DNA from 4 places in the Bacillus sp. NEAU-Y102 genome. Region 1 is predicted to be linked to each of the others. Evidence: riboswitches for the same ligand, from Rfam matches in the RefSeq annotation. Region 1 holds a riboswitch; each other region holds the start of a gene.
What was found. Region 1 has a riboswitch for S-adenosylmethionine ahead of mtnW (2,3-diketo-5-methylthiopentyl-1-phosphate enolase). Riboswitches for the same ligand answer to the same signal wherever they lie in the genome.
Positions count from the first base shown of each region.

Region 2: linked by a shared signal. The riboswitch ahead of ACYFX0_RS05850 (bifunctional homocysteine S-methyltransferase/methylenetetrahydrofolate reductase) and the one ahead of mtnW (2,3-diketo-5-methylthiopentyl-1-phosphate enolase) in region 1 are both predicted to bind S-adenosylmethionine.
Region 3: linked by a shared signal. The riboswitch ahead of ACYFX0_RS29720 (ECF-type riboflavin transporter substrate-binding protein) and the one ahead of mtnW (2,3-diketo-5-methylthiopentyl-1-phosphate enolase) in region 1 are both predicted to bind S-adenosylmethionine.
Region 4: linked by a shared signal. The riboswitch ahead of ACYFX0_RS01025 (hypothetical protein) and the one ahead of mtnW (2,3-diketo-5-methylthiopentyl-1-phosphate enolase) in region 1 are both predicted to bind S-adenosylmethionine.

Region 1 covers NZ_JBTWFK010000001.1:972,130-979,521, forward strand. Annotated here, with positions in the region: gene ACYFX0_RS04740 (carbon-nitrogen family hydrolase) at 1-84, opposite strand, end outside; gene ACYFX0_RS04745 (pyridoxal phosphate-dependent aminotransferase) at 99-1,277, shown strand; SAM riboswitch class I at 1,342-1,447, shown strand; gene mtnW (2,3-diketo-5-methylthiopentyl-1-phosphate enolase) at 1,512-2,756, shown strand; gene mtnX (2-hydroxy-3-keto-5-methylthiopentenyl-1-phosphate phosphatase) at 2,753-3,412, shown strand; gene ACYFX0_RS04760 (methylthioribulose 1-phosphate dehydratase) at 3,409-4,047, shown strand; gene ACYFX0_RS04765 (1,2-dihydroxy-3-keto-5-methylthiopentene dioxygenase) at 4,025-4,537, shown strand; gene ACYFX0_RS04770 (hypothetical protein) at 4,826-5,101, shown strand; gene ACYFX0_RS04775 (DUF3909 family protein) at 5,153-5,485, opposite strand; gene ACYFX0_RS04780 (NAD(P)-dependent oxidoreductase) at 5,491-6,369, opposite strand; gene ACYFX0_RS04785 (serine hydrolase domain-containing protein) at 6,374-7,392, opposite strand, start outside.
Region 2 covers NZ_JBTWFK010000001.1:1,157,036-1,164,427, forward strand. Annotated here, with positions in the region: gene metH (methionine synthase) at 1-2,830, opposite strand, end outside; gene ACYFX0_RS05850 (bifunctional homocysteine S-methyltransferase/methylenetetrahydrofolate reductase) at 2,830-4,662, opposite strand; SAM riboswitch class I at 4,733-4,842, opposite strand; SAM riboswitch class I at 5,046-5,156, shown strand; gene metI (cystathionine gamma-synthase/O-acetylhomoserine thiolyase) at 5,251-6,363, shown strand; gene metC (cystathionine beta-lyase) at 6,360-7,392, shown strand, end outside.
Region 3 covers NZ_JBTWFK010000019.1:46,810-54,201, forward strand. Annotated here, with positions in the region: gene ACYFX0_RS29700 (peptidoglycan D,D-transpeptidase FtsI family protein) at 1-858, shown strand, start outside; gene lepB (signal peptidase I) at 935-1,465, shown strand; gene ACYFX0_RS29710 (macrolide family glycosyltransferase) at 1,725-2,912, shown strand; gene ACYFX0_RS29715 (aspartate/glutamate racemase family protein) at 3,004-3,684, opposite strand; SAM riboswitch class I at 3,838-3,953, shown strand; gene ACYFX0_RS29720 (ECF-type riboflavin transporter substrate-binding protein) at 4,094-4,642, shown strand; gene ACYFX0_RS29725 (ABC transporter ATP-binding protein) at 4,653-6,353, shown strand; gene ACYFX0_RS29730 (energy-coupling factor transporter transmembrane component T family protein) at 6,346-7,146, shown strand; gene ACYFX0_RS29735 (YjcZ family sporulation protein) at 7,284-7,391, shown strand.
Region 4 covers NZ_JBTWFK010000001.1:209,488-216,879, forward strand. Annotated here, with positions in the region: partial or broken gene ACYFX0_RS01005 (TIGR00366 family protein) at 1-41, shown strand, start outside; gene ACYFX0_RS01010 (hypothetical protein) at 82-435, opposite strand; gene ACYFX0_RS01015 (NAD(P)H-dependent oxidoreductase) at 432-1,007, opposite strand; gene ACYFX0_RS01020 (SWIM zinc finger family protein) at 1,031-1,420, opposite strand; gene ACYFX0_RS01025 (hypothetical protein) at 1,684-1,941, opposite strand; SAM riboswitch class I at 2,042-2,140, opposite strand; gene ACYFX0_RS01030 (hypothetical protein) at 2,272-2,463, shown strand; gene ACYFX0_RS01035 (YwiC-like family protein) at 2,494-3,216, opposite strand; gene ACYFX0_RS01040 (ECF transporter S component) at 3,399-4,100, opposite strand; gene ACYFX0_RS01045 (ABC transporter ATP-binding protein) at 4,073-5,734, opposite strand; gene ACYFX0_RS01050 (energy-coupling factor transporter transmembrane component T) at 5,707-6,585, opposite strand; gene ACYFX0_RS01055 (DUF4430 domain-containing protein) at 6,608-7,392, opposite strand, start outside.

The sequences.
Region 1 (7,392 bases):
TTTTTCAGCCCCATTCTTATTTTTCTCTTTACAAAATACTGGAAAGATTATATCATTTGTCACTAGAATTGTAACAACTTTCAAAAGAGGTGGAAAGTATGAAATTATTTCAACCTTCTGAGATAGTAACATCATTGCCAACACAATTTTTCGCTTCACTTGTTGCAAAAGTTAACAAATTCGTTGCAGCTGGTCACGATGTTATTAATCTAGGTCAAGGTAATCCAGATCAACCAACACCGCAGCATATCGTAAAAGCTTTACAAGATGCTGCAGAAAAGACCATTCATCATAAATATCCGCCATTTCGCGGACATGAAAGTTTAAAAGAAGCCGTGGCAACATTCTATCAACGTGAATATGATGTAATAATAAATCCGAAAACTGAAGTTGCTATATTGTTTGGTGGAAAGGCTGGATTAGTAGAATTACCAGTTTGTTTTACAAACCCTGGTGATTCGATTCTCGTTCCAGATCCAGGCTATCCAGATTATTTATCAGGAGTTGCTTTAGCAAAAGCACAATTTGAAACAATGCCGCTTATTGCAGAAAATAACTTTTTACCAGATTACACAAAAATTAATAACTCTATTGCCGAGCGTGCAAAATTAATGTTTTTAAACTATCCAAATAATCCTACAGGTGCTACTGCATCAAAAGATTTTTTTGATGCAACTATTCATTTTGCTAATAAACATAATATATTAGTGGTTCATGATTTTGCTTACGGTGCGATTGGATTCGATGGTCAAAAACCTGTTAGTTTCTTGCAAGCAGACGGTGCTAAAAATACAGGTATTGAAATTTACACTCTATCGAAAACTTTCAATATGGCTGGATGGCGTATTGCTTTTGCAGTAGGGAATGAAAGTGTCATTGAAACCATTAACTTATTACAAGATCATATGTATGTTAGTATTTTTGGTGCAGTTCAAGATGCTGCCCGCGAAGCACTATTAAGTTCACAGTCTTGCGTAATAGACCTTGTAAATAGTTACGAATCTCGACGAAACGCTCTTATTTCGGCTTGTCAATCAATTGGTTGGAATGTAAACATTCCAACAGGGTCATTCTTTGCATGGCTTCCTGTTCCAAAAGGATATACCTCTGAGCAATTTGCTGATATTTTACTAGAAAAAGCACATGTTGCAGTTGCTCCTGGTGTTGGATTTGGTGAACATGGCGAAGGGTATATCCGTGTGGGTCTCTTGCATACAGAAGATAGATTACGGGAAGCCATTAATCGAATTGATAAATTAAATTTTTTCAAAAAGTAATTGACAACATGAAAAATATCTGACAAAATTCAGTTATCTTAAAAATTTAAACATTTCTAAATACTTCTTATCAAGAGCAGGTGGAGGGACGAGCCCGACGAAACCCGGCAACCGATCTACAATTGTAGACACGGTGCTAATTCTCGCAGCATTACGCTGACAGATAAGGAGCTGGTTGTAAAAAAACCTCTCCTTAGCTGAGAGGTTTTTTTATTTAACTAGGAGGTTATAACAATGAGCGGAATTATAGCGACGTATTTAATCCATGATGATTCACATAACTTAGAAAAAAAGGCTGAGCAAATTGCACTTGGTTTAACAATTGGCTCTTGGACTCATTTGCCACAATTATTGCAAGAACAATTAAAGCAACATAAAGGCAACGTCATTCATATTGAGGAATTAGCTGAAAATGAACATACAAATTCGTATTTACGTAAAAAAGTAAAACGCGGAATTATTAAAATCGAATATCCGTTATTAAACTTCAGTCCAGATTTACCAGCAATTTTAACGACTACATTTGGAAAGCTATCCCTTGATGGCGAAGTAAAATTAATTGACTTAACTTTTTCAGATGAGTTAAAAAAGCATTTTCCTGGTCCTAAGTTCGGTATAGATGGTATTCGAAATCTTTTACAAGTGCATGATCGTCCCCTTTTAATGAGTATTTTTAAAGGAATGATTGGACGAAATATTGGGTATTTAAAAACGCAATTACGCGATCAAGCAATTGGTGGTGTAGATATAGTAAAAGATGATGAAATATTATTTGAAAATGCATTAACACCACTTACGAAACGCATTGTATCTGGAAAAGAAGTTTTACAATCCGTATATGAAACATACGGACATAAAACGTTATATGCCGTAAATTTAACAGGACGAACTTTTGATTTAAAAGAAAATGCGAAACGTGCAGTGCAAGCTGGAGCTGATATTCTATTATTTAACGTATTTGCTTACGGACTAGATGTACTACAATCACTTGCAGAAGATGATGAAATCCCAGTTCCTATTATGGCACACCCTGCTGTAAGTGGTGCTTATTCAGCATCTAGGTTATATGGAATTTCATCTCCATTATTACTCGGAAAGCTACTACGCTATGCTGGGGCTGACTTTTCATTATTCCCATCTCCATACGGAAGTGTTGCGCTAGAAAAAGAGGAAGCTCTTGCTATCTCAAAATATTTAAATGAAGACGATGCATTTTTCAAGAAGAGCTTTTCTGTTCCGTCTGCTGGTATTCACCCTGGTTTCGTTCCCTTTATTGTACGAGATTTCGGTAAAGATGTTGTTATTAATGCTGGCGGCGGGATACATGGACATCCAAATGGAGCGCAAGGCGGTGGTAAAGCTTTCCGTACTGCAATTAATGCTACTTTGCAAAATAAACCACTCCATGAAGTAGATGACATAAATTTGCATAGTGCACTACAAATATGGGGAAATCCCTCTCATGAGGTGAAATTATGAGTATTCAAGTATTTTGTGATTTCGATGGCACGATTACAAATAATGATAACATTATGTCCATTATGGAAAAATTCGCACCACCAGAAGCTGAAGAAGTAAAGAATAGAATTTTATCACAAGAGCTATCTATTCAAGAAGGTGTTTCTCAATTATTTCAATTAATACCTACTCATCTGCACGATGAAATTATTCAATTTTTAATAGAAACTGCTGAAATTCGTAATGGTTTTCATGAATTTATACAATTTATAAATGAAAATAACATTTCTTTTTACGTTATATCAGGTGGAATGGATTTCTTCGTCTATCCACTCTTACAAGGACTCATTCCAAAAGAGCAAATTTACTGTAATGAAACAGATTTTTCAAATGAATACATTACGGTGAATTGGCCTCATCCTTGTGATCATCATTGTCAAAATCATTGCGGATTATGTAAATCATCTCTCATCCGTAAATTGAGTGATACGAATGACTTCCATATTGTGATCGGAGATTCAATTACTGATTTACAAGCTGCGAAACAAGCAGATAAAGTATTTGCTCGTGACTTCCTTATTACAAAGTGTGAAGAGAATTATATTGCTTATACACCGTTTGAAACATTCCATGATATTCAAAATGAATTAAAACATTTGTTGGAGGTGAAATTATGAAACAACTTTTTCGTCAATGGTATGACTTAAGCGAGATAAAAAAAGAATTAACAACACGAAATTGGTTTCCGGCAACGAGTGGTAATATTTCTATAAAGGTTAGTCATGAGCCCCTTACTTTTCTTATTACAGCAAGTGGTAAAGATAAAACAAAAACTACTCCAGATGATTTTCTATTAGTAGATCATTTAGGGGTTCCCGTATTAGAGACTGAATTACGCCCGTCAGCAGAAACAGTATTGCATACACATATTTATAACAATACAAATGCCGGGTGCGTACTTCATGTTCATACAACTGATAACAATGTCATCACAAATTTATATAATGATGCAGTCACCCTTCAAAATCAAGAAATTATTAAAGCTCTCGATATTTGGGAAGAAGGTGCAACAATTCACATTCCTATTATCGAAAACCATGCCCATATCCCAACGCTTGGAGAAAACTTCCGAAAGCATATAAAAGGTGATTCAGGAGCAGTATTAATCCGTAACCACGGTATTACCGTATGGGGCCGAGATAGCTTTGATGCAAAGAAAAGATTAGAAGCTTATGAGTTTTTATTCCAATTTCATATAAAACTATTATCAATTCAAGGAGGCGTTTCTAATGGCGCAAATTCGTATTCATGAAGTAAATACTCGCATTGAAAATGAAGTGGAAGTATCTAAATTTCTACAAGAGGAAGGCGTTTTATATGAGAAATGGAACATTTCTAAACTTCCTACTCATTTAAATGAAAATTATTCGTTAACAGATGAAAACAAAGCTGAAATATTAGCTGTTTTTTCAAAAGAAATCGCTGATGTTTCAGCAAGTCGAGGTTATAAAGCACATGATGTAATTTCACTTTCAAATAGCACACCTAACCTTGACGAATTATTAATTAATTTCCAAAAAGAACATCATCATACAGATGACGAAGTTCGCTTTATCGTCAGTGGTCATGGCATTTTCGCTATTGAAGGCAAAGATGGGAAATTCTTTGATGTTGAACTTGAGCCAGGCGATCTCATATCTGTTCCTGAAAATGCAAGACATTATTTTACCTTGCAAGATGATCGTCAAGTTGTAGCTATTCGTATTTTTGTGACAACTGAAGGCTGGGTTCCAATCTATTAAGGTAGTTAGTTGAATAAAAGGACTTGGACCCCCTTTTCCAAACTTTTATTCACTCTACATATATACATCCTCCTATGGAACAGGCTTATTTCATTTTTGAAATAAGCCTGATTTTTTATTTACTCAAAAGTACCACTTCATCACAAATTTAACACCTTGATTTTTCAAGTATATTTTTTGAACATTTTTTGAATATTTATTGAATTTTTTCTGAAAATTCTGTTTTGTATATGATATACTACAATTAATTAAGAAGGAAAATAATATCGCAAACAGAGGGGGATAATCATGAGCTTACTTATCGCACTTATACTTGGGGTTACATGTGGAGCATTTCCAGTTATTTTAGGAGCTATTATGGAAGAGTTAGAAATTGGTGTTTTAGGATTTGTCGCATCTTGTGTAAGCGCTTTATTGTTTGGTTTATTCGGCGCTATTCCTGTTTCAATTCTGTGTGCTTTTTATATAATACGCCATGCTCGTACAAAACAATTGGGTCCTAATCACATCGCACAAATTATCCCATTCCCGGTTGAACGATGCCGCCGCGCTTCTAACTTATAATTATAAAAATTAAAGATGACTAAATAAATAAAAGTCCTCAAATGAGGACTTTTATTTATTTTCTTCTAGAAATTGAAACAATTCTTGTAGATGTAGGGCATCTTCACCATAGCTAACAGATACATGAAATATACCGTCAATCTCAGCTTGCATATAAAGATCCACTCCATCACGATCATATTTCAATGCCAAATAAAACTCCATTTCTTCTAACATCTTTTTTGAGGTTCGAATTACATAATGCCCCTTCTCATCTCTTCCATATTCAAATTCTGGTTCAAAATCATACTTTTGTTTAAAAGCTTCTTTTTGTTTTTCATTAATTTTCATACAAGTAGCTCGCTGTACAGTATCAATCATCTCATCAAACTTTTGAAGGTCCACCTCGTTTACCCCCTTATATATTTTTTATATAATACTTGTGTTCCACTATTTTCTTCTCCATCCTTAATTAACTCTTCATACAATTCTTTCGCCATACTTAAGCCCGGGACTGATAATTGTAATTTTTCTGCTTCCTCTAAAGCAATTTTAATATCTTTCATAAAATGCTTTACATAAAATCCCGGCTCAAAGTCTCCTTTTAACATTCGAGGAGCTAAATTACTTAATGACCAGCTACCTGCTGCCCCTGTTGAAATGCTCTCTAACACTTTATCTGGATTCAGTCCAGCCTTCTTCGCGTAAGCAACAGCCTCACATACTCCAATCATATTGGAAGCAATCGCAATTTGATTGCACATTTTTGTATGTTGTCCACTCCCAGCTGGTCCTTGTAATTGAATGTTTGTTCCTAACTTTTCAAGTAAAGGTAAGCATCTATCATATATTTCTTTCTCTCCACCTACCATAATTGCGAGTTTTGCTTCTTTCGCACCAACATCTCCTCCTGAGACAGGTGCATCTAACGTATATATATTTTTGCTTTTTGCAACTTCATTAATGCGTTTTGCTAAGGTAGGTGTAGATGTCGTAAAGTCAATTGCTATCGTACCTTCTTTTGCATGTTCTATAATTCCTTCTATACCAAAATACACTTCTTCTACATCATGTGGATATCCAACCATTGTCATTACAATATCAACTTGCTTCACTAACTCTTTTGGCGTATCACACCAATGTGCACCATCTTGCACTAAAGAATCTGTTTTTGCTTTCGTTCTATTATATACATATACTTTATGACCATCTTGCATTAAGTGATAAACCATACTTTTTCCCATTACGCCAATACCAATGAAACCTATTGATAAAGTTTTATGTTCCATTTTCTCATCCCCTTTGTTCTAATAAATCATTTACCATCTTTCGGAACTCTTTATTAAAGTCATCATCCATACTATTTTTCACATTTGAAAATAACATAACAAAAGTTCCTTTTTCTTTATTAAAATTATTAAAAGTGTTCCAACCAGATAATACACCATGATTATGAAAATAATCTGCATATATATAAAAACTAAATGCATATTTCCGTTCTGCTGAAGGTGAAAACATTGCTTGTATACTTTGTTCAGAAAGAAGTTTTCCATTTATAATTGCTTCGTCTAACTTCTTCATATCTCCAACTGTCGTATACATCTCACCACAACCATATAGCCAATCCATGCCTAACTTCTGCGCTGGTACAAGCTCTTGATCTTTTTTCACATAACCCTTTGTAAAATTTTTATCGCCAGGTACCATATTTCCCATACCGGATTCATGCATATCTGCTTTTATAAATATGTTTTCTTTTATGTAATCTCCTAAAGGTTTTTTCGATATATGTTCTATTATATAAGCAAGCACCATATAATTATAATCTGTATATCTCCAACCTGTTCCTGCAGGAAATTCTAAATTTTGACGTCCGATCCAATTAATTAACTGTAAACGGGAAGCAGCATTAACATTGCCTTTTGCGTGTTCAGGTAAACCAGAGGTATGTGTTAATAAATGATATAGCGTAATATTTTTATTCTCCGGAAATGAAGGAATATATTTATTTACATTATCTTGAATATTCAATTTCCCTTGTTCTTGCAGCTGTAAAATAGATGTGGCAACAACTGTTTTCGTAATAGAACCGATACGATATTTTGTTTGAGGCGTATTTTCAATTTTATTTTGAACATCAGCATAGCCATATCCTTTATTCAATATAACATGCTCTTTATCTGTTACCAAAACTGTTCCATTAAATTGCTTTCCGACTAAATATTGATCTAATTTTTGAGATATGCTAGCATAATCAATTTGTTGCTCTTCTTTTTCTTCTATATTCCCTTGCACTTCTGGTTCAATAGTAG
Region 2 (7,392 bases), 180 kb from region 1:
CTGCTTTTGGCTTTAACCAAGATTGTCCTTCTTGCAATAATTCATCTATTAAATCATTTAATTCATGCGCTCTCTTATCTCCCTCTTTCAAAAGCTTCTTCACATTTCCTTTTAATCCAAGGTGATGCCCAAGTAGCATTTGTCTATTTAAAAATGGAGCGAGATGAAGGGCGGGAATATCGCGTAATACAATTCGTTTTGTTGAATCAGGCACGATAACCTCAGCCTTTGGTAATGGCTCAATTACTGCTGGAATTTCTACTTTCTTCTCCTCTTTTTTTACGATATGAAGATGCCGTTCTTTCTTATCCTGTTTCATCTTCTCACGCTCTTCTTCTTTTTGAAGCTTATTAATAATATCGAGCCCCGTCATCGCATCACTCGCATAACAAACGAGCCCTTTATATGATGGTGAAATCCGATTATCTGTAAACTTTCTCGTTAATGCTGCACCACCTACAACAATGGGAACATCAATATTTGCAGCTTTTAAATCTTCAGCAGTCGTTACCATTTGTTGCGCTGATTTTACTAATAAACCTGAAAGTCCTATAATGTCCGGATTCTTTTCTTGTACTTCTTGAACAATTCGATCTGAACGTACATTAATTCCTAAATTAATAATCTCATATCCGTTATTCGCTAAAATAATTTCAACGAGATTTTTCCCAATATCATGCACGTCACCTTTTACAGTTGCTAATAATACTTTCCCTTTTTTCGCACTATCACTAGATTCCATATATGGCTCTAAATAACTTACAGCAGCTTTCATACTTTCGGCACTTTGCAATACTTCAGCAACAATAAGTTCATTATTATTAAATAGTCGTCCTACCTCGTCCATCCCTGTCATAAGCGGACCGTTAATAATATCAAGAGGTTTTCTTCCTTCTTCAAGTGCAAGACTTAAATCCTCGTGTAATCCTTGTTTCGTACCTTCTACAATATAATTTGCTAGTCTTTCATCAAGCGTTAACGTTTCTTGCACAACGACATCTTTCTTTTTAGCGACTCGGTAAAAGTTTGTAAATTCTTCTAACGTCTCTTTAGTCGTTTCAAACAGTAATGCATCTGCAAGGTGTTTTTCTTCCTCTGGAATCGACGCATAGCGTTCTAATTTTTCCGTATTAACAATCGCGTAATCTAATCCAGCCTTCGTAGCATGATATAAAAAGACGGAATTCAATACTTCACGTCCAGCTGGTGGTAAACCAAATGATATGTTACTTACACCTAAAATCGTTAAACACTCTGGTAACGCTTCTTTAATAAGACGAATTCCTTCTATAGTCGCTGCCGCTGAACCAATATATTCTTCATCACCTGTCCCTACTGGAAACACAAGTGCATCAAAAATAATATCTGACGGACGTATTCCATATTTCGTCGTTAATAATTCGTAACTTCTTTTTGCAATTTCTAATTTTCTTTCAGCACTTACTGCCATACCATCTTCATCGATTGTACCAACTACAATTGCAGCACCATACTTACGAAGAAGCGGTGTTACCTTTTCAAAACGCTCTTCTCCATCTTCTAAATTAATAGAGTTGATAACAGCTTTTCCTTGAATATAAGTAAGTGCTCTTGCCATAACATTTTCATCCGTTGAATCAATCATAATCGGTACTTTTAACACTTTCGTAACTTCTGTCAAAAATTTCTCCATATCTTCTATTTCATCACGATCAGGATCTGCCATACAAATATCAATAATATGAGCATTTTTCTTCACTTGCGCCCTTGCCACTTCAGCAGCCTCTTCAAATTTCCCTTCTGCTACTAATCGTTTAAATTTACGTGATCCAATAACATTCGTTCTTTCACCTACAAATAACGGTCTCATAGACTCATCGTATTGCAGTGCCTCCAATCCACTAATTCCATGTCCTTCTCTCTCATGATGGTCACGAGGCTTAAGAGATGCTAGCGCGGATTTCATTGCTTTTATATGTTCTGGTGTCGTGCCACAACAACCACCGATAATATTAACCCATCCTTCTTCAGCAAATCGCTTCACCTTTTCAGCAAGAGAAGATGGAGATTCATGGTAATGTCCATCTTCATCAGGAAGACCTGCATTTGGATAACAAGAAATGTAACACTCCGATAAATCAGATAGTGAACGAATATGGTCCCTCATAAACTCCGGACCAGTCGCACAGTTTAATCCAACAGATAATGGTTTCATATGTTCTACTGATAAATAAAAAGCTTCAATTGTTTGCCCAGCCAGAGTCGTTCCCATTGGCTCAATCGTTCCTGAAATCATAATAGGAACCGTTTTTTTCATTTCTTCAAAAGCAGCTTGAATTCCAATATAAGCTGCTTTCACGTTACGCATATCTTGACTCGTCTCAACGAGTAATACATCAACTTCTCCTTTTAACAATCCTCGTGCCTGCCTTGTATAAGCCTCAATCAATTCTTCAAAAGTCACACCACCTGTAACACTAATTGCTTTCGTTGTTGGTCCCATTGCTCCCGCAACATATACTTCCTTCCCGCTTTCTTTAACAGCTTGCTTCGCCAAAAGTGCTGCCTTTTCATTTAGTTCTTCATCTAAATGAGACAGCTCATAATCACTTAGTACAATATTCGTTGCCCCAAATGTATTTGTTTCAATAATATCCGCTCCAGCTTCAATATAAGCTTTATGAATTTTTAAAATAACGTCTGGTCTTGTTTCTACTAAATATTCATTACAGCCCTCGTACTCTTCTCCTCCGAAATCTTCAGCAGTTAAATCCTCTTGCTGAATCATTGTCCCCATTGCCCCATCTAATATTAAAATGCTATTCTGTAATTTTTCTTCTATACACTTCATCAATTAATACCTTCTTTCACTTCTTGCTTTTCTCTTACATATTTAACAAGATGTTCTGTAATTTCATACTTTAAAAATGGTGTAATAAGATAAATACCATTAAAATATTTCATCGCTATGTCGATTAATTCTTGCGAAATGCGAATCCCTTCCTCAATTGCTGCCTCTTTCGTTTCGTGTCCATCCATTCTCTCTCTTATTTCTTCAGGAAGAGTAATACCCGGCACCTCAAAATGAAGAAAATCTGCATTCCGCTTACTTACTAACGGCATAATTCCAATAAAAATAGGTTGTTCCAAATGCTTTGTCGCTTCATACACTTCTTCAATTAGCGCGATATCGTAAATTGGCTGAGTTAAAAAATACTCCGCTCCAGCATCTATTTTTCGTTCCATTCGCTTAACCGCTGCTTTTAAGTGCCTCACGTGAGGATTAAATGCGCCGCCTACAGAAAACCTTGTCGCCGGTCCAATTGATTTCCCTAAAATTGAACGTCCATCGTTCATTTCTTTAATCATTTTAATGAGCTCAATAGAGGATAAATCATATACAGAAGTTGCACCGGGAAAATCACCAACGCGCGCTGGATCACCAGTTAAAGCTAACACTTCTTCCATCCCTAACGCCGATAAACCTAACAAATGAGATTGTAGTCCAATGACGTTATGATCTCTACACGTTAAATGTGTCAATACTGGGATATCATGCTTGGTTAATAACGCACCCATTGCCATATTCGAGATGCGAGGCGATGCTAATGAATTATCTGCTAGAGTAATAGCATCTGCTCCCGCTCTTTTTAACGCTCTTGCTCCTTCAAAAAAACGCTGTGTATCTAACGTTTTCGGTGGATCTAATTCCACTACAACTGTCGTTTGTTTTTTCGCTTTCTCTGCTAGAGTGACGTGAGCCTTCGAACGTTTCTCATGCGTATGAACGACTTTCGGCCTTTGAATCGTGTCTTTTTCTATTACAGGGGTAATATTCGCAACAGCGCGCTTCATACTTTGAATATGTTCTGGAGTCGTACCACAACAACCACCCAATAATCGAATACCTTGCTCAATAAATCTCGGTGTCATCGCTTCAAAATAAGCTGGGCTTCCCTCATATACATAACGTCCCTCCACATAATTCGGGAGACCTGCATTTGGGTATGCTGATAAATAGCCATTTTGCGGAATCGATATCATTTTGAAAGCTTCCGTCATATGAAGCGGCCCTAGTTGACAATTCAATCCAACAACATTTGCACCGCAATCTATAAGTTGCTTTAATATTTCATTGACATCATTTCCATTTTGAGTCGTACCTGCTTCATGTAACGCTAATTGAGCAACAATTGGAATATTCGTTTGCTTACGCAATACTTTAACGGCATGAAGTAATTCAAATTCATCGTAAAAAGTTTCTAATAGTAATCCATCAACCTGCTCTTCTAGTAAAGCCCCTGCCTGTTCAAGTAGCATAAACTCCCTTTCCATATCAGTCGTTGTAACGGCTCCGATGTGTTTCATACCACCAATTGTTCCTAAAATTGCATTTCTGTCTGTAACAGATGCTTTCGCCAGTTTTACTGCCGCTCTATTAATTTCTGTAACTTGATTTTCTAAACCATACATACGTAATTTCGTCTCATTTGCCCCATACGTATTCGTTTGAATTACATCTGCTCCAGCAGCTACATATTGTTTATGAATCGATATAATTAAGTCTGGATCAGATACATTCAATTCTTCAAAGCTACTTTGCAAACCATGTGAATGCAATAACGTCCCAACCGCACCATCACCTATTACAATTCCTTTTGATAATAAATCTAGTAATTTCACGAATCTCCCTCATTTCTATCAATATAAAAACCCCCTCTTCACTTTGAAGAGGGGGACATAATCGTTCCTCCTCTTATTATGCAAAACATTCGTTTTGCAGGTATTAGCACCGTTTCAAACATTTCGTTTGAAGGTTGCCGGGTTTCACAGGGCCTTTCCCTCCACCGCTCTCAATAAGAGTTGTCTTTATTATTTTATTTATGTAGCTAAAAGGAAATGCGTTCCCCTTTTAACAATGTTTGTTAATTTTTTAATAAATTTAGCATGCACAAAAGTAAAAGTCAATGATACTTGCGGAAAAATAAAAATTATTTAAAATAAACTTGCAATTCAATTATCTTTTGTTGTAAAGTTAAAAACATAATAAAAATTTCATACGAACATTCTTATCTAGAGAGGTAGAGGGACTGGCCCTATGACGCCTCAGCAACCATTAACAGTTTGTTAATAAGGTGCTAATTCCAGCAAATTGTGAAAGATTTGACAGATGAGAAGAAGACTCTATTCAAACCGAAAGCCTTCTTCTTAGAAGGCTTTTTTTATTTTATATTCACTTAATGTTTCAATTTAAAAAGGAGGAATTTTCACATGTCAACAATCGAAACGAAACTAGCACAAATCGGAAATCGCAGTGAAACTACAACAGGAACGGTTAATCCACCGGTTTATTTCTCAACCGCTTATCGTCACGAAGGAATTGGTAAATCTACTGGCTTTGACTATTCACGAACTGGCAATCCAACTCGCGGTCTTTTAGAACAGGCGATCGCAGACTTAGAATATGGCGAACAAGGTTATGCCTGTAGTTCAGGGATGGCGGCTGTTCTCCTCGTCCTTTCTCTATTCCGCTCTGGAGACGAACTTATTGTATCTGAAGATTTATACGGAGGAACGTATCGATTATTTTCTGAGCACGAAAAAAAGTGGAATGTTCGATGTAGATACGTAAATACACAATCTATTAAACAAATTGAGCAAGCTATCACAACTGAAACGAAGGCTATTTTCATAGAAACTCCAACTAATCCATTAATGCAAGTTACTGATATTGCTGCTGTCGCAACTGTAGCGAAAAGGCACGGACTACTTCTTATTGTAGATAACACATTCTACACACCTTATATACAGCAACCATTAACAGAAGGTGCTGACATTGTACTCCATAGCGCAACGAAATATTTAGGGGGACATAACGATGTACTAAGCGGACTTGTCGTTGCAAAAGGAATGGAACTTTGCGAGGAAATCGCTCATTATCATAATGCATCAGGCGCGGTTTTAAGCCCATTTGACTCATGGTTATTAATTCGCGGTATGAAAACGTTAGCGCTTCGCATGAGACAACATGAAGAAAATGCGAAAGCAGTTGTTGCATATTTAAATGATGAAAACGGGGTGACAGATGTATTTTATCCAGGAAGAGGCGGCATGATTTCATTCCGCCTTAAAGATGAAGCTTGGATTAATCCATTCTTACAATCTTTATCCTTAATTACATTTGCAGAAAGTCTTGGTGGTGTAGAAAGTTTAATGACTTATCCAGCAACGCAAACACATGCTGATATTCCTGAAGATATTAGAACAGCAAACGGTGTATGCAATCGTCTTCTTCGATTCTCCGTTGGCATTGAAAATAGTAACGATTTAATTCAAGACTTAAAGCAAGCCATTAAACTCGTAAAAGAAGGTGTAAAAATATGAGCTATTCTATAGATACACTCTTACTACACAACCAATATAAACATGACTCACAAACGGGCGCTGTGAACGTTCCCATTTATAACACATCAACTTTTCACCAGTTTGATGTAGATACGTTCGGAAAATATGACTATAGCAGGTCAGGAAATCCAACTCGTGAAGCTCTTGAAGATATCATTGCTTTATTAGAAGGTGGAACAAAGGGATTCGCCTTTGCATCAGGCATTGCAGCGATTTCCACTGCATTCCTCCTTCTTTCACAAGGTGATCACGTACTCATTTCAGAAGATGTATACGGAGGCACTTACAGAGTGATAACTGAGGTACTCTCCCGTTACGGTGTTTCACATACATTTGTTGATATGACCAATTTAGAAGAAATAAAACAAAACATTAAACCAAATACAAAGCTCTTTTATGTAGAAACACCTTCTAACCCACTTTTAAAAGTGACAGATATCCGCGAAGTTTCTAAACTTGCAAAATCTATTGGCGCTCTTACTTTTGTTGATAATACTTTTTTGACACCACTATTCCAGAAACCACTTGAACTTGGAGCTGATGTCGTTCTTCATAGTGCTACAAAATTTATTGCTGGTCATAGTGATGTTACTGCCGGATTAGCAGTAGTAAAAGATGCAGAACTCGCTCAAAAGCTTGGATTTTTACAAAATGCATTCGGTGCTATTTTAGGGCCTCAAGATTGTTCTCTCGTACTTCGTGGCCTAAAAACATTGCATGTACGCCTCGAGCATTCAGCTAAAAATGCCAATAAAATTGCACATTATTTACAAGAGCACACTAAAGTACAAAATGTCTATTATCCTGGATTACAAACGCATCTCGGATTTAATATTCAACAATCTCAAGCAACATCAGCTGGAGCGGTCTTATCGTTTACTTTGCAGTCAGAAGATGCACTCCGCCAATTTTTGTCAAAAGTAAAATTACCCGTTTTTGCAGTTAGTTTAGGAGCGGTAGAGTCAATTCTTTCTTACCCAGCAAAAATGTCACATGCAGCACTGTCGC
Region 3 (7,392 bases), on a different contig from region 1:
TTTAAAGGAACTAAGGAAAAGAAGTCTTGGAAAAATTTTGGTGATATAGACGATCTAAGAGCGTTACAAGTTTCTTCAAACGTTTATATGTTTAATATAGCATTAAAAATTGCTGGTGTGGATTATGTGAAAAATAGTTCACTAGATATTAAACAAGAATATTTTGATAAAATGAGATATTATTTCAGGCAATTTGGACTAGGCGTACAAACTGGTATTGATTTACCGAATGAAACTGCAGGACAAATTGGAAGAAAAGATAATCAGCCTGGTTTCTTATTAGATTATTCTATTGGACAATATGATACATATACACCACTTCAGCTTGCACAATATATTTCGACTATCGCAAATGGAGGGTATCGAATGAAACCACAAATTGTTCAAGAGATTAGAGAACAAACCGTTCAAAAAGATGAGGTTGGTAAAGTAGTACAATCAATAGAACCCGTTGTTTTAAATAGAATCGATATGAAACAAGAATATATTAATCAAGTAAAAGAAGGATTTAGAAAAGTATTTCAAGAAGGAGATGGAACGGGAGTAAGAGCGTTCCAAAAAGCACCATATAAACCAGCTGGTAAAACAGGGACCGCACAAACTGTATATGGTGGAGAAAATGAAATTGGGCGAAATGCGAAAGGCGATCGTAGAGAATGTTATAACTTAACATTAGCTGGATATGCGCCATATGATGATCCAGAAGTAGCATTTTCTGTTGTAGTACCGTGGGTTGAAAATGATAAATCGGGCATTAACTCCGATATTGGAAAAGAAGTTTTAGATGCTTATTTTGATTTGAAAAATAAGCGATTAACTGGTGAAGCGCCAAAAACAGATGCCTCTAAAGAGAATTAAAATGGACGAAACGTCTCTAGCATTCATGTGAACTAGAGGCGTTTTTATCTGGGAATAGATTAGAAATGAGGTATATATGAAGCCGTTTATTCTAAAATATTGGAGGAACATATGTAGCTACATCTTAATTATAATAGGGGTTATTTTTATTAATAAGTCATTTTTATTTTGTATGGTAGAAGGAATTTCGATGCAACCTACTTTGAATGAAAAAGATTATATACTTGTTAATAAGGTAAACGTCTGTTTATCGTCTTTTCATCATGGAGATGTTGTCATTATAAAAAAAGAAGACGAGCCTACTTACTATGTGAAACGAATTATTGGATTATCGGGGGATAACATACAACTAAAAGAGGATGAGGTATTTATTAACGGTAAAAAGCGTGATGAATCGTATATACATTTAGATATGTCACAAGTATCCAATCGTTTTTCAAATTTGAGAGAAATAAAAGTTCCTACGCATAAATTATTTGTGTTAGGGGATAATCGTAATCATAGTAAAGATAGTAGGAATACACTTGGACTTATTGATGAGTCAAATATAATAGGTAAAGTAGAAATGGTATTTTATCCATTTGATCATATAAAATGGATAAAATAATTCTATTAACTATTCACGTTTTATAAAATAAATCATATATTGATAGCATAGGACAAGCAGAGAAGCTTGTTCTAACCTCACAGAACACTCCTTATCACGGTTAGGCATCTACATAGGTAGATGCTTTTTTTATGTTGATGACTGAAAATTATTTATCAACATAATGTAGCAAGCATTTTAGGACTATTAGGGGACGATTACATGTACAAATAACAGTATGCTTTAATTAAAACAGTGAAATGTAAGGAGTGAGGAATAAGTGCTAAATATTTTAGTAGTTAATTTTCCAGCAGAGGGACATGTAAACCCTACATTAAATTTAGTGAAAGCCTTTACTGAACGAGGGGATAACGTACATTATATTACAACTGCAAACTTTAAAGATAGGATTGAAGATTTAGGAGCTACTGTACATACACATCCGGATCTATTAAAGGAGATTTCTATTGATGCTGAAACCTCATCTGGGTTAAATGCTTTCTTTCATGTGCATGTTCAAACTTCTTTATATATATTAGAAATTACGAAACAATTAAGTGAAAGCATAAATTTTGATTTCGTAATTTATGATATATTTGGTGCGGGAGAGTTAGTAAAGGAGTATTTACAAGTTCCAGGTGTAGTGTCCTCGCCTATATTTTTAATTCCTTCAGAGTTTTTGAAGACATTACCTTTTCATCCAAATGCAGATATACCATTCCAACCAGAGGAGATCTCTGAAAAATTACTAAACCAGATGGAACATGAATTTGGAGTAAAACCAAAGAATAATCTTCAATTTATGAATAATAAGGGTGATGTTTGTCTCGTATACACAAGTCGTTATTTCCAACCTAATAGCGAATCGTTCGGAGAAAATAACATTTTTATTGGACCGAGTATTTCAAAGCGTAAAACAAATATAAAGTTTCCACTGGAATCACTTAAAGAGAAGAAAGTTATTTATATTTCAATGGGAACACTGCTTGAAGGACTCGAACCATTCTTTAATACTTGTATTGATACTTTTTCAGATTTTGATGGGATAGTTGTAATGGCAATTGGTGATAGAAATGATATTTCTAAAATTAAGAAAGCACCAGATAATTTTATAATTGCTCCATACGTACCTCAATCAGAAATATTAAATGAAGCGGATGTTTTTATTACACATGGCGGCATGAATAGCGTACACGATGCCATTCATTATAATGTCCCATTTGTAATAATACCGCATGATAAAGATCAGCCTATGATAGCGCAAAGATTAACTGAACTGGAAGCAGCGCGTAGACTATTGAAAGAACATGTTAATGTGCACACTTTAAAAGAGGCTGTAACAGATGTTCTTTCAAACGAAAAGTATAAGCATGGTATACGAAAACTTAATGATAGCTTTTTAGAATGTGGTGGTTCAAAAGAAGTAATTGCAGTTATTGAATCTCTTTTAAATAAAGTGAAACTTTAATCGTTGGGGGTTTTACTGCCCGTAAATAGCGGGGGAAATAGTCGTAACTATATACAAGCATAGAGGTTCGTACCTTTATGCTTGTATATTCTTATCCAGCAAATTGCACAGCAGTATTTGCATGTAAAAAAGCAGTATCAAAAACGGGAACAGTAAGATCATTTTGGGAGATGAGTAAAGGTATTTCAGTACAGCCTAATAGTATACCTTCAGCGCCGTTTTGAATTAATGACTTTGTAATTTGTAATAGCTTTTCTTTAGATGCTTCTGAAATGATCCCTTTACTTAATTCATCTAATATGACATGATGGATAACTGTTCTTTCCTCTTCATTTGGGATAATTGTCTCAATGTTATATTTCGCTAATCGTGATTTATAGAAATCTTGCTCCATCGTTTGTTTTGTTCCTAATAGTCCGATACGTTTTATATTTTGTTTTACCATTTCTTTAGCACTTACATCGCCAATGTGAAGAAACGGGATAGAGATTGCTTGTTCTACTTCTTCGGCAAATAGATGTACAGTATTTGAACACATTAATAAACAGTCAGCCCCAGATTTTTCAACCTTCTTTGCAACCGTGACTAGTTCATTTTTTACTTCTTCATATTGATGGTTTTGTAATAAAGTAGTTACTTCTCCAAAGTCCATACTATATAAAACTAGCTTCGCATTTTGATCGTATTGAGAGAGTGTAAGTGTATTAATATGTTTATAGTATAATGATGTAGATTCCCAACTTAATCCCCCAATTAAACCAATAACTTTCATAATGCATTCCTCCCGAAACGATTTTGAATTTATTATTTCATAATTCCGATAAGAATACAATGATTTAAATGTACTATTTAACGAAAAATAAAAATAGTTAGAAAAGTATTGAAATTTATGCTTTTTAGTGCCATAATACGAATTACAAATTAATACTTATCCAGAGAGGTGGAGGGAACGGCCCTAAGAAACCTCAGCAACCCCTATGCAATTTTATAGGAAGGTGCTAATTCCGCAGAGGACACGATGTGTTTTTTGAAAGATAAGAGGATTCTTGAACGTGAAAGAAAATGACCTCTTATGTAAGAGGTCATTTTTTTGTTGTATAGAAAGGAAGTGTCGATGCATAATTCATTTTTAAAATAAATATAGAATAATAAAAGTTGACCAATATGAGAGGGGAATTGTAATGAATAAATTATCAACAAAGTTAGTAGTAGCAATCGGGATTGGAGCAGCCTTATACGGGATATTAGGACTTTGGGGATTTTCTATTGCACCGAATACATTTATTAAACCAGCATTAGCTATATTAACTGTTTTTGGAGCATTATTTGGTCCAGTGGCAGGACTCTTAATCGGACTTATCGGTCATACCGTAACAGATACGATTGCTGGCTGGGGGATTTGGTGGGGCTGGGTTATTAGTTCAGGGATTATTGGTTTTTCAATGGGTCTTATTCAAAAAAGAGTTGGTTTTAGTGTGAAAAACGGGTCATTTAACAAGGGAGATATTTCTTATTTGGCAATTACTGGGTTAGTTGGTATTGTCATTGCTATTATATTTGCTGGGGCATTCGATATTATTGTGATGGGAGAACCATTTGACAAAATTGTTATACAAGTATTAGGAGCAACAATTTCCGATGTTATCGTATTCTTAGTTCTTGGATTGCCACTTACAATTGGCTTGGCGAAATCCAATAAGAAACATGCACATTTAAAAATTGAAAAGTAGGGATGTTAACATGCAACCAATTATTTCGTTTGAACAATTCACCTTTCAATACGGGCATGCTGCGCAGCCTACTTTAAGTGATATTACCTTTCATATATACCCTGGGGAAAAAGTGCTAATTGCTGGACGAAGTGGTTCAGGAAAGTCGACATTAGCTCATTGTATCAATGGGCTAATTCCATTTTCTTATGAAGGGATTAGTACAGGTAACGTATTAATTGCCGGTAAAGATCCGAGGGAAGGCAGTATTTTTGAACAGAGTAAACATGTGGGAACAATTTTGCAAGATCAAGATGCTCAATTTATTGGTCTGACAGTAGAAGAAGATGTAGCTTTTTATTTAGAAAATGAATGTGTAAATCAAGAGGATATGAAAAAGATTGTTTCGGACTCATTAAGAAAGGTGAAGATGCATACGTTTCATAAACAAAGTCCACATGAATTATCAGGAGGTCAAAAGCAAACAGTTTCTCTTGCTGGTTTATTAACAACAAATGCGGATATATTATTGTTCGATGAACCGTTAGCGAACTTAGATCCGCTAAGCGCATTACATACGATAGAACTTATGAAAGATATACATGAGCAATATAATAAAACGATTGTTATTATCGAACATAGGATAGAAGAAATTTTAAAGCTGGATTTAGACAAAGTTATATTAATTGATGAAGGTAAAGTCATTGCAATAGGAACACCAAAAGAAATCTTAGCGTCAAATATATTACCATGTATTGGCTTAAGAGAGCCTATTTACATCGAAGCATTAAAGAGATTACATTTTGATAGTAATAATGACGTAATATATCCAATGGAAAACCTTCAAAAGGAAAAGGTAAGCAACGTTATAAGAGAGTGGATGGAGAAACAAGTCATATTAAAAGGTAATACTAAAAACAAGGAATTACTTAAAGTGGAGAATTTATCATTTTCATACCCTAATAAACAAAAAGTATTAGAAAATGTAAACCTTTCAATATATGAAGGAGAAATTGTGGCACTGTTGGGACATAATGGAGCAGGGAAATCAACATTAGCTCATAGTCTTATAGGCATAAACAAAATGAAAAATGGGGAAATCTTGTTAGAAGGTGAAGATATTAGTTCTTGGTCTATTCGTAAACGTGGGGAAACCATATCTTACGTGATGCAAAATCCAAATCATATGATTACACAGCCCACTGTTTTTGAAGAAGTTTCATTTACATTAAAATTAAATAATTTTTCTAAGGAAGAAATTAAGAATAGAGTAGAAGAAACTTTAAAAATTTGTGGTTTATATCCATTTCGTAATTGGCCAATTCAAGCGCTAAGCTATGGGCAAAAAAAGAGAGTAACAATCGCATCTGTATTAACAATAGATCCCAAGCTTATCATATTAGATGAACCGACAGCGGGACAAGATTATTATCATTATAAACAATTTATGTCGTTTATTAAAAAACTAGCTAAAAAGGGAATCTCATTTGTTTTTATCACTCACGATATGAATCTCGCACTAGAATATGCAGACCGTGCAGTAGTTCTACATGAAGGGAAAATTATTGCGGATAATACAGTGTCTAATGTATTTGGTGATCAAGAAACCTTACAAAGAGCCAACTTAAGAGAGAGTTCTTTAACCAAGCTTGTTAAATTTAGTGGGATTGTATGTCCAGAAAAATTTATGGAGCTTTATTTAGACAGTAATAGGAGGGAGGAAGGTGCATAGTACATATTTTCATCGTATGGATGGGGTAGTAAAATTGTTTTTATTTATTTTTTGTATGACGATTACTTTTTTGTTTTTTGATTTTAGGTTGTTGCTAATTTTATTTATTATTGGGTGTATTGGACTCGGAATTGCTAAAATTCCATTTCGTAAAATTTTAATTGTTTTTAGTGTCATATTTACATTTAGTTTATTAAACTCTGTCATGATTTTATTTATTACACCCACTCATGGATCTGAATTAACTGAATCATATACCTCGTTTTTACATATTGGATATGCAACAATTACATATGAAACATTATTTTATGCAGCTACACTTTCATTAAAGTATTTTACGTTATTACCATTTACACTTCTTTTTATTTACACGACAGATTCAAGTGAATTTGTAAGTAGTTTAAGTAAATTTGGTATTCATTATAAGATTACATATGCAATAAATATTGCACTGCGTTATATTCCTGACATCCAGTCTGAGTATAAAATTATTAAACACGCGCAAGAAGCGAGAGGAGTGGCTTTTGAAAAAGGAGAAGCAAGTTTATGGGTTCGTATGAAGAACCGTGTTTTAATTTTCTGGCCACTAATCATTCATTCTCTAGAAAGAATAGATACGGTTTCAAATGCAATGGATTTAAGAGGATTTGGAAAGAAGGATAAACGTACATGGTTTTATACAAGTAAGGCGAAACGTGAAGATTTCATCGCTTTATTTGCCGGTGTTTTCATATTCATTGTTGCCGTATATTTAAAATTAAACGTATTTCAAAACTTTTGGTATCCATTTTAAAGCACTCTTTAAACGAGTGCTTTTACTTATTTTTATGTAGACATGCTCAAAAAAAGGGATATACACATAATGTATAATACGAACCAGTTAAAATGATCAACTACCTATTAGTTTTCAAACCAAAAGGAGGAGAAAATATGAGTTACGGTGGTTCTTGTGGTTTTGGTGGAGGTTTCGCTTTATTAGTTGTGTTATTCATTCTATTAATAATTGTAGGATGCAGCTGCTGGGGCGGAGGATACTAAT
Region 4 (7,392 bases), 760 kb from region 1:
TGCGGGTTTTATCATTTAGTCTATACTTCTTATTTATTTAAACGAAAAGCTAGTTTTATACTAGTTTTTTTACATAATAAATCATTTATTTCCCATGCAATTTATAACTGTATTCCACTCTACGTCCTTAAGATGTAATGCCTCAAACGCAAAAAAATCTTCACACACTTTTTCAATTAGATATGGATTTTCCCTCAAAAAATTCCACTGTAATACTTTAGGAAGAAAATGCATTTCATATTCTTTACTTCCCCGTACTACCTCATCAACTTCTCTTTCACAAATTCCTCTTATCAAGTAGTCATTTCTTAACTCAATTTGAATTTGTTGAAATGTATCGCTGCATTTTTTCAATTGAAGTAAACGCGTAACATACTTCCGAAAAAGTTCGCCATCATACTGAACACAGTTTATAATACGGTCGACTTCATTCATAATGTACGAGCCTTTTCTTCTATTTGTAATAACCATTTTTCACGCTTTGATACTTTACTCGTTTTCACAGATTGAAACACTGACCGTTTTATATCGCGAATGCCACAAAAACGTAAAACACCTCTCTTCATCATAATCCAATCTGCTGATCGATATAACAATGCGACGTACCATAGAGGCGAGTCTAACGTATTAATAACCCATGCTTTTTTCCCTTGCAATAATCCTTTCGGCAGAGCCCCTTCATATTTATAAGCAAATCCAGCTACGAAAATACGATCGATAAATCCTTTTAAAATTGCTGGCATCCCCCACCACCATATTGGATAGATGAATAGAAGTGTATCTGCTTCTTCTACTAACGTTCTGTACCGAGCTGTTTCCTCTTCATTTACTAAATCACGTCTTTTCTTCTCTTCATGAAACACGAGGACTGGATCAAATTGTTCTTTGTATAAATCAAGTACGGTAACTGAATGATTTGTTTCCTGTAGTCCTTTTTGCACATGATTTAAAATCGCCGCGTTAAAACTTGAAGGATTAGGATGAGCGTATACAATTAGTACATTCACTACATAACAACTCCCTCTATAAGTTAAAGTTTCCCCTTCTTTAACAACTTCTCTACAATTTGCACGTTTTTCGAACTTTGTAATAAACGGTTTAATACAGTAAGTAACTCTTCCTTTTCTAAATCTTTCAGTTTCTCTTTAACTGCACTCTCACCAGTGCCTTGAATATCATAAACAACTGCCGCCATATGTTTACAATAATTTTCATAGGGACACTCACAGTTACTTTCTGAAAAATCTTTGAGGTCGATAACGACTTCATAATTTCCTGCATTACCATTCACAAAAGCAAATACTTTATTATCATGTACTTCAACATCTTCTACATGTCCATCTTCATAATATTCATATCCTCTATCAATAATATATTTCGGAATATGCCTATATAGTTCTTTTATTAAATAAGCATACATAACAACACCTCTTCCTTTAATTCCCTTTTGACTTCCACAACCCCTGCATGTTATTCTAATAACTGTCAAATAGCAAGTCTATATGACAAAATGACTGACACCTATTCGGCGAAGGTGTCTCTTTTCATTTGCAGCCGATATGAATTGCCTCTTTCAGGCACATTCAATTTTTGACACTACACACTCAACACCATTCCCTGTATCAGGCTGCTTTAGCAGTCTTTTACTCTACATACTCCGTTATTTTAAGAAAAAAAGAGAGCTTAGCTCCCTTTTCTCGCCTTATACAATACCCCTTTTTCAGCATAGAGATATTCATCAGCTAATGTAATTTTCCCATCCAGTTTTAGTTCGTCTAATAATCTTGATAAATAAAATTGATGCAACATCTTTTTCGTGAATTTTCCTTCATGATGCGAAACGATATGTTCTTGAATATCTAATAATGATATCGGCTTATCTTGCTCTATCATATATTCATAAACTGTACTACGCAGTTTTACGTATTTTTCGAGTGTCACAGTAATGCGCAACCCCTTTCTTCTTAATATAAATTTTCGTAATCGGTTTTTTTGCAATAAAAAAACCTCTCCGATAAGAAGAAGTTACGTATATATCTTCGTCTTATCTCCCAGAACAAATATGTTCTGCTGGAATTAGCACCTGCATCGCGGTTGCTGGGTTTCATCGGGCCAGTCCCTCCACCTCTCTGGATAAGAAAATATTCACTTAATTCTTACTATACGTAATTCCACTTTAATTGTCAAACAAATATAATAAATATAACAAATTATATTTTCTTCCTTACTGTTCATACTACCCATATACGAACATGCAAGGAGGATTATGAAATGCATCAAAATGCTCGCGGATATGTACAAGATTCTTTTCAATCATTACAAGAAGCTAAAAATTGTTTAGAAGAAGCGCTCGAAACAGTTGAAAAAGATTTTAATCGCGCTCGTATTGAACAATCACTTTATGCTGTTGAACAAGCTATTCAACGTTGCGAGTACACCGTTCACATTTTAGAAAAAGATTAAAAACTTCCCATCTATTGATGGGAAGTTTTTTCAAATGGCATACTTCATAATTATTGCCGTTATGATTAAAAAATATACAGAATTAGCAATTTCTAAAATTCCTACTTTTATAATAGAAATTTTTTTGCCATACAACACAATTGCTCGAATGACACTTGGTATAAAAATAAGAGAACACCACGGATTAATCGCAAATACAATTATCGTTAATAAGATATGATATCCCCAAGATATAAGACGATACTTCGGGTTATTTTTTTCACGAATCATCGTTTTCACATAGAACGTACTACCTAAAAAGTATAAAAATGAAATAAGTGCAATGAATAAAGCTGTATGATCGATTTGCTTCATTGAAAAGTAATAACTAATTAACCCACCGATACAAAACACAATGATTGCACAAATATCATTTAATAGTGCTCTTTCATTTTTTTGACGGGCGTAATACATATTCACTATAAATAATGGAATCATTACTATTAAGAATAAAAGAATTCGCCACTCATATAATAAAGAAATCATCCCAAATAGGAACGCAATGCTGAAATAAACAATGGCAGCTTGTAAAAACTCTTTTTTTCGTCTTTGCTTTATGTACGTAAGAAATGGATACGTGGCTAAATAGATAAAAAACCACGCTAAAAACAATGGAATATGATAAATAGTAGGTTTCCCAAGTATGACACTTAATAAAAAAGGAATAACAAGCATGGCCCATGCACCATGTTGCTTCGGAATAACTAACTTCATTAACTATACACCTCACTTTTGAAAAAAGTTCTCACCTACCATTATACAAATAATTTTATATAATAACGGATGCATATTAAATCAATTTTTTGACAAAAAAATGCTCCTTACAATATGTAAGAAGCATGAAAGAGGCAAACGAATATGTAAGTCGCGACCCTACCTTATATGAGTATGCTTTTCTATGTCACGTTATGCTCATCTAATATACCGTATTTCTTTTTAAATCTTGTAAGAATCGTAATCCATGAAGTACTAAATAGTAATAAGAAAATAACATTCGAAATCGCATGGCTCAAATCAAAGTAAAAACTTGCGATATAATACGAAATGACAGTTTCCCACGTTGCTTCTCGTATAAAACCGAGAAGGCCCCAGAAATTCATAATCCAGCCAAATAAAAAGCCAACAATTACTCCGTAAAGAAGTCTTCCCCATAGCTTTTTCATAAAAAATGTATTACGAAGTAGACCTGCTATAAAACCAATCATGCCCCATGAAAACATTTGCCACGGTGTCCATGGACCTTGTCCTAAAAAAATATTGGATACGATTGCTGCTGTAGCACCAATCATAAAACCAGTTTCACTTCCAAATACAATTGCAGAAACGATAATGACAAAAGAAGTTGGTTGTACACTTGGTAAAATAGAAAATGGCACCCGGCTTACTGCTGCAATTGCCGCTAATACAGCAACGAGAACAATTTCACGTGAAACAAACGCCTTTCTTTCAAAACGGATATAGAAAGGTAACATAATAACTGCTAATATAAACAAACTACTTAACATGTAATAACCGTCCATGACAAGTGTCGTAAGAAGTAATGTGCCGATTATTACTGCAAAGATACATATTATGAATGCAACATATCGTTTGGACACGCTTCGTACACATCCTCCCACGTTAATGCATATGGCAATTCTTTTCGAATGAATCGATTAATAGATGTTGTATAAAAGAAGTTGCCGCTAAAAAATTCTTTCGGTGCATCATTCATAATGACTGTTCCATCAAATAACATCATACATTGATCAACGTATTTCGCTGCAAATTCAATGTCATGCGTCGCCATTACAATTGTTGTTCCTTCTTTTTGCAGCTTCCTAAATAGTTCTCCTACTCTTTCTTTCTTCCATGGATCTAACCCCTTTGTCGGTTCATCAAGTAATAATAAAGTCGGCTTTGATAATAACGTCGTACATAACGCAAGTAATTGTTGCTCTCCTCCGCTACAATCGTGCGGATGGCGTTCTTTAAGCGAATACAACCAAAACTGTTTTAGCGTATCTTCTGCTATTTCTTTTCCTTGTTCTCCGTATAATTCACGTGCACGTTCATACACTTCTTCCCACACTGTATCAAATGTAAAATGATAATATGGATGCTGCGATACATACCCAATACTTTTAAATCGTTCTTTCGAATCAATTTTATGTATCACTTTCCCATTCCACTTTACTTTCCCTCTTCTCGCTTTTTGCAATCCCGCTAAAATCGTTAACAGTGTAGACTTACCTGTACCGTTCTTCCCAACGAGCGCTACCCATTTTCCTTTTTCAATCGAAACTGATAAATCACGTAAAATAAGCGGACTATTTTTTTCATATTGGAACGAAATATGCTCTGCGCTTAAAATTACCTCTTGCTTTTCACTTTGTGCTATTGGCTCATTTACATATGATATCGCTGTAAAATCATTCATTTTCATTTGCGCCTCTCGCACTGTAAACGGAATATCTCTCACATTCCACTCTAAAAATAGCCTTGGAATTTGCGGAATAAATGGATGGAATGTTTCTACTCCCCACATATCCGTAATAACCATTTTAGGACTACCATCATACATAATACGGCCATTATCCATACAAACAACGCGTGTTGCAAGCGGGATAACTTCATCTAAACGATGTTCACTTAAAATAATCGTAATTCCAAGTTCTTCATTAATCCGTTTTAATAATCCTAAAAACTCTTTTGCAGCGATTGGATCTAACTGCGCTGTCGGTTCATCTAATAATAGCAATTTCGGCTGCATAACTAATACCGCAGCTAAATTGACAAGCTGCTTCTGCCCACCAGATAACGTATGAACAGATTGATGCAATAAATCTTGAAATCCTAAAAAGCTAATAAGCTCTGCTATTCTTTTTTGAATAATATGTGATGGTAATCCGATATTTTCTAAAGAAAATGCTAATTCTTGAATCACTGTATCCATAACAATCTGGTTTTCTGGGTTTTGAAATACCATCCCAATTTCTTGGGCAGATAACAAATCAGCTACTTCCTCTATTAAAACATCCTCATAAAATATCTCTCCAGAACGCGTACCAATTGGAAGTAACTCCTTTTTAAAATGTTTTAATAACGTCGTCTTCCCAGATCCCGATTCTCCAGCAAGTGCAATAAACTCACCTTTTTGAACAGAAAGAGAAATATGCTGTAACGCTTTTTCATTTTCATCAGCATATACAAATGATAAATTGTTTATTTCTGCATGCGCCACCATAACCATTCCCTTCCTTCCATTATAATTGGTAAACTAATAAACATCGTAAATACGATAAACATCATCCCATCGTATTGCTGAAATAAAATAGATTCGACTTTCGGATAAATGATTAACTTTCCTCCGCCATACGTACTACATATGATAGCAATTATAAATAGAATACTTAAATAACTGAGCGTATACCAATCTCGTTTTTCCATTCTATAGCGAATATATGTCGTACGTTTCGTTACACCAAATCCACGAGCTTGCATAGAATCTGCCGTTTGCAGTGCATCTTCCAATGAACAAATTAATAATACTTGCAGCAATTGCATACCATTTTTGACGCGTTCAATTATCGAACCTGAATCTACCTGCACACCTTTCGTCTTTTGAATGAGTGTGATTTTCTTTAATCGCCTTATAAACAAAGGAACAAATCTCACTGTAATCATCGTTAACAATGCAACTTTCGGTGAAATTCTTGAAAACAGATATAAAAATTTATGACTGGAAATAATATCATTGTATGACGCAAACGTAAACATAACTGCAACTAGTAATAACCCCATTACTATTCCAAACATAATCGCCTCAAGCTTAATACGGCTATCACCTAACCAAAATAATGTCGTTCGGCCTCTATGCGTTAATAACGAATTAAATAAAATGACCATAAAAAAGAAAATAATTGTGCTTGGTAACATCTTTCTTATCTTTTCGCTATTCCCTTGCATCACATTTAAAATAACAATTAATAGTATTGCTCCAATTAAAAAAAGAGGATGAAGACACATCATACATAGTATCATCACCCCGATATAATAGAAAAAATTCACAAAAGGATGTAAAGAAGAAAAACTTATTTTCATAGCCCTTTACCGAATGCCTTTCTTATTGTAATACGTATACCCACTCAATTGTATCTCCTGGTTTTACCGTAGCTACACCAGCACTATGGTTTGGAAAAGCACCGTTCACACGATATTTCCATCCACTAGTATCCGCAATATCTTTTTCATATAAATCATTAATACCTTTTACATAAATACTATCTCTAGATCCGCTTGCATCAACATCTAATCCTGTACGTTGTAATACTTTATACACTGTATCGCCTTCTTGTACATCCATCTTTTTCGCACCCATTATATATCCGTTATTTCCTTTTACCGAGATTGTTACTTGTTTTGCTTTAGGTACTGGTGGTACTGGTGGTGGCACTGGGTTTGGTGGTGGTACCGGTGTTGGTGGAGCTGGTACACTATTGTTCTCTTCTGACTTTTTCTTTTGCTCCTGCTTCGGTGTTTCTTTCGGCTGATTCACAACCTTTGCTTCTTCTTTTACTTCTGGTGCTTTCGGTTGTTGTTTCTCTTCTTGTGCTTGTTGCTGCTCTGGTTGCTTATTTACAGCCGGCTGTTCTTTCGGTTGTTCCTGTTGTTTCTCTTCTTTCTTTACCTCTGGTTGTGCCTGCGGCTTTTCCTCTTTCGGCTTCTCTTCTACTTTTTGTTCTTGTTTCTCTTTCTGCTCTTCTTGCTGCTTTTGCTCTGATTCAGCTTGCTTTTCTTCTGTTTTTTCTTCCGGCTTCGCTTCATCTTTTTGTTCTTCTTGTTTCGCTACCTCTTCTTGCTTCGGTTCTACCTTCTTCTCAGGCTTTACAGCTGCCTCTTCACATCCGG